DNA from 2 places in the Dactylosporangium maewongense genome. Region 2 is predicted to be linked to the other one. Evidence: riboswitches for the same ligand, from Rfam matches in the RefSeq annotation. Region 2 holds a riboswitch; the other holds the start of a gene.
The links. Region 2 has a riboswitch for thiamine pyrophosphate ahead of thiS (sulfur carrier protein ThiS). Riboswitches for the same ligand answer to the same signal wherever they lie in the genome.

Region 1 (2,384 bases), on a different contig from region 2:
CACAGCTTGACCCCGTTGAGCAGGTAGTCGCCGTCCCCGGTCGGCACGGCGGAGGTGCGCAGGTTCGCCGGGTAGGAGCCGACCTCGGGCTCGGTCAGCAGGAACGCGGACACCTCACCGCCGGCGAGCCGGGGCAGGAAGCGGGACTTCTGCTCATCGGTGCCGACCAGCTTCAGCGGCTGCGGCACGCCGATCGACTGGTGCGCCGACAGCAGCGCGCCGATCGACGGGTTGACCGACCCGACCAGCGCGAGGGCGCGGCAGTAGTCGAGGTTCGACAGCCCCAGGCCGCCGTACCTGGTGTCGATCTTCATCCCGAAGGCGCCGAGCGAGCCCAGGTCGCGGAGCACCTCATCGGGGATGCGCGCGTCGCGTTCGATCTGCTGCCCGTCGACGCTGCTGATGTACGAGTGGAGCTTCGCCAGGAACTCCTGGCCTTCGGTGGTCTGCTTGTCGGCCGGCGGTGGGTCGATCAGGTCGAGGCGGAAGCGGCCGAGGAACAGCTCCTTGCCGAAGCTCGGCTTGCGCCATTCCTGCTCGCGGCTGGCCTCGATGACCTTGCGCGCCTGTTTCTCCGTGTGCGTACTGCTAGCGGTTGGCGAGGAAGCGACCTGCGTCATTGCGGCACCCCCAGGTGTCAGTCCAGTACCGACCAGGCTATTACCCGCCAGTAGCGAAGGCCATGCCTCGCCGGAGAGGATCAAGCGCCGTGATTTTCATGACGGGAACCTACGAGTGGGAAACGTTCACTGTTACCGTCGGGAAACAACTTCACATCCGACAGGGGAGCGCACAGCGCTGAGAGTGCGGCGAGCAAGCCGCAGACCCTCGAACCTGATCTGGGTAATGCCAGCGCAGGAAGCTCGGTCACCTCAGGCCACGCGCCACGTCCGCACCCGCGGGCGTGGCGTCGCGTCTCCTTCTGGCTCACCCCCGGACCAGGAGGCACCGAAATGGAAACCCGTTGGCGGACCGTCGACATCATCGTCGCGTCGGTCATCGCGGTGGCGTTCGCCGCCGTGTTCTACGCATGGAACAACCTGTGGAACGCCATGGAGAGCGTCGCCCTGCCGTGGCGCGCGTTCATCTACGGCGTGTGGCTGATCCCGGGCGTGCTCGGCCCGCTGGTCATCCGCAAGCCGGGCGCCGGGCTCTACACCGAGTTCGTCGCGGCGCTGGTCTCGGCCCTGTTCGGCTCGACCTGGGGCCTCGGCGTGCTGCTGTCCGGCCTCGTGCAGGGCGTCGGCGGCGAGTTCGGCTTCGCGTTCACCGGCTACCGCAGCTTCAAGCTCGGCAACGCGCTCGTCGCCGGCGCCCTCGCCGGGGGTGGCGCGGCCCTGCTGGACCTCAACATCTACTACGGCGCGTTCAGCAACACCGACAAGGCCCTGTACGCGGCGATCGTCATGGCCAGCGGCGCGGTCATCGCCGGCGCCGGCTCGTGGGCGCTGCAGCGCTCGCTCGCCACGACCGGCGTCCTGGACCGCTTCCCCTCGGGCCGCGAGCGGGCCGCCGTCTGAGCACGTCCCAGCAACAGTGAGCACCGTCGAGTTCAAGGGATTCGGGTGGCGGCACGCCGGGCGCAAGGCCTGGGCGGTCCGCCACTTCGACCTGCGGATCGAGCACGGCGAGCGGGTCCTCCTGGCGGGTGCCTCCGGCGCCGGCAAGAGCACCCTGCTCGCCGCGCTCGCCGGCCTGCTCGCCGAGGACTCCGGCGAGCAGGAGGGCGAGGTGCTCGTCGACGGAGCGCCGGCCCGGCAGCGCAGGGCGGGCACCGGCATCGTCTTCCAGGACCCGCAGACCCAGCTCGTCATGAGCCGCTGCGGCGACGACGTCGCGTTCGGCCTGGAGAACCGGGGTGTGGCCCGCGACGAGATCTGGCCGCGGGTCGACGCCGCCCTCGCCGCCGTCGGCTTCCCGTACGACCGCGACCGCGACACGGCTCAGCTGTCCGGCGGTGAGCAGCAGCGGCTCGCGATCGCCGGCGTGCTCGTGTCGCAGCCGCGGCTGCTCCTGCTCGACGAGCCGACCGCCAACCTCGATCCGGCGGGTGCGCAGCTGGTACGGGCAGCGCTCGCGAAAGCTCTGCACGACGTCGACGCCACCATGATCCTCGTCGAACACCGCCTCGAGGACGCGCTGACCCTGGTCGACCGGGTGGTCACGCTGGGCGAGGAGCAGGAGCCGGTCGTCGTGCCGCACCGTCCCGGCTCCGGCCCCGGCCCGGTCCTGCTGACCGCGGAGCGGCTGGCGCTGCGGCACACCGGCAACGTCGTCGACGAGGTCGTCCGCGCCGGCGAGGCCCTCGTCGTCGAAGGCCCCAACGGCGCCGGCAAGTCGACCCTGGCGCTGCTGCTCGGCGGGCTGACGAAGCCGGCGAAGCC
Region 2 (2,384 bases):
ACCTCGTCGAGCGGCCGGTGCGCCTGCCGGCGGTCGGTGAACAGCACCAGCCTCGTCACCATGGCAGCCCCCCCATCGGGCTCGAGGCGGTCGCGTACAGGCGGCGCGGGATCCTCCCGGCGGTGTGTGCGAGCCGGCCCGCCTCGACGGCGAGCCGCATCGCCTCCGCCATGCGCGCGGGGTGTTCGGCGCGGGTGACCGCGGTCGCGAGCAGCACCCCGTCGCAGCCGAGCTCCATCGCCAGCGCCGCGTCGGAGGCGGTGCCGATCCCGGCGTCGAGGATGACCGGCACGGCCACCTTCTGCCGGATCAGCGCGATGTTGTGCGGGTTGCGGATGCCGAGGCCGGAGCCGATGGGCGCGCCGAGCGGCATGACCGCGGCGCATCCGGCGTCGGCGAGGCGCTGGGCGAGGACCGGGTCGTCGGTGGTGTACGGCAGGACCGTGAACCCGTCCTCGACGAGCCGCTCCGCGGCGGTGACCAGCTCGACCGCGTCGGGCAGCAGCGTCTCCTCGTCGCCGATGACCTCCAGCTTGACCCACGCCGTGTCGAACGCCTCCCTGGCCAGGTGGGCGAGCTTCACCGCCTCGGTCGCCGTGTAGCAGCCGGCGGTGTTGGGCAGCACCCGCACGCCGCACCGTTCGACGACGTCGAGCAGCGACGGCGCGCCCGGGTCGAGCCTGCGCAGCGCGACCGTGACAAGCCCGGTGCCGCTGGCCCGGATCGCGGCCTCGAGCGCGGCGTGGCTGGTCGCCCCGCCGGTGCCGAGGATGAGCCGCGACGGCAGGTCCTCCCCGGCGATGCTGAGCTTCGCGCCGTCGCCGGCGGCACTACTGAGGCCGCCGATGGCGCCGTTGCCGAGGTCAGCCACCTTGGACCGCCGTGAGGACGTCGATGGTGTCGCCGTCGACCGGCCTGGTCCCGGCCCAGTCGGCCCTCGGCACGACGGACCCGTTCAACGCGACGGCGACGCCCCGCGGGTCGGCGACCCCGGCGAGGCCACGGACGACGTCGGCGACGGTCGCGGTGTCGTCCACATCGGCGGCGACCGCGTTGACCACGAGCTGCATACGGCTCACTCCTGACTCCCTGCGCCGGCATGATCCGGATCAGGTTCGACGGTCGGGGGCTGACAGCCCCCCTCTCAGCCCGGTCATACCGGACTCCCGTGGGGTACGAGCTGACCATAACCCCGGCGCGGTCCTCAGGTAAAGCGGCCCACCCCGTATGCGCTGATGTCCACATCCGTCGATCCCTTGGTGACCAGGTCGGCGACGGCGTGCGCGGTGACCGGCGCGAGGAGCACCCCGTGCCGGTAGTGACCGCCCGCGACGTACACGTTCCCGTGCGGGTGCCCTTCGAGCCGGCCGAGAATCGGGGCGTTGTCCGGGGTCCCGGGCCGCAGGCCGGCGAGGGTCTCCGCGAGCGCCAGCTCGGCGACCCCCGGCAGCAGGTCCGCGGCCGGTCGCAGCAGGTCGAGCACCCCACCGGCGGTCACCGTCGTGTCGGCACCGCGCTCCTCCTCCGTCGCCCCGACGACCAGCTCCCCGTCGGCGCGCGGCACCAGGTACACGTGCCGCCCCAGCGCGACGCCCCGCACGACGTGCGTGAGCAGCGGCTCGGCCCCCCGCAACCGGAGCAGCTGTCCCTTCACCGGCCGCACCGGCAGCCCGGTCAGCCGCCCGATCCCGATCCCGTTCGCGATGATGATCACATCGTCCCGCAGGCTGGACAGATCCTCGACGTCCCGCTCCACCCACGTCACCGGCAGCCGCTCCGACCGCAGCGCCGCGAGCAGCAGCCGCGGGTCCACCTGATGGTCCCCGGCCGCCTTCGCCCCGCCGCGCACCCGCGGGCTGAGCATCGGCTCCAGCTCCCGGAGCTCCCGCCCCCGCAGCGGCTCGACCGGCAGCCCCGCCCGCAGGTAGTAGTCGACGAGCCGCCGCACCTCGGTGAGGTCGTCCTCGGTGAGCGCGACGAGCAGCGTCCCCTCCGTCCGGTACCCCAGCGGCATCCCGGTCGCCGCGCTCAGCTCGGCCGCGAACCCGGGCCACCGCCGCATCGACTCGAGCATCAGCCCCTGCAGCGCCTCCTCCCCGAAGCTCGCCTCGGCCGCCGGCGCCAGCATCCCCGCCGCGACCCGGCCCGCCCCCCGCCGCGGGTCCCGGTCGTACACGGTGACCTGCTCCCCACGCCGCACCAGCTCCCACGCGACGCTGAGCCCGACGATCCCTCCCCCGACGATCCCGACCTTCACGCCACCCCTCCAGCCGGACCCTGCCCCGACGCCGCATGCCCACCGGCGTGGCCGGCGCCCAGCGAGCGCGGCAGACCGCCTTCCCCAGACGGACGGAGGCCGTCACCTTCGAACGCGCGAGACCCGC

Region 1: another riboswitch for thiamine pyrophosphate. It lies ahead of ABD332_RS48675 (ECF transporter S component); the one in region 2 lies ahead of thiS (sulfur carrier protein ThiS).

What each region holds. Positions count from the first base shown of each region.
Region 1 is NZ_BAAAQD010000030.1:45,294-47,677, forward strand. Features, by position in the region: gene ABD332_RS48670 (acyl-CoA dehydrogenase family protein) at 1-620, opposite strand, end outside; TPP riboswitch at 773-879, shown strand; gene ABD332_RS48675 (ECF transporter S component) at 954-1,520, shown strand; gene ABD332_RS48680 (ABC transporter ATP-binding protein) at 1,537-2,384, shown strand, end outside.
Region 2 is NZ_BAAAQD010000008.1:290,382-292,765, reverse strand. Features, by position in the region: gene ABD332_RS22080 (thiamine phosphate synthase) at 1-62, opposite strand, end outside; gene ABD332_RS22075 (thiazole synthase) at 56-802, opposite strand; gene thiS (sulfur carrier protein ThiS) at 864-1,070, opposite strand; TPP riboswitch at 1,069-1,179, opposite strand; gene thiO (glycine oxidase ThiO) at 1,205-2,257, opposite strand.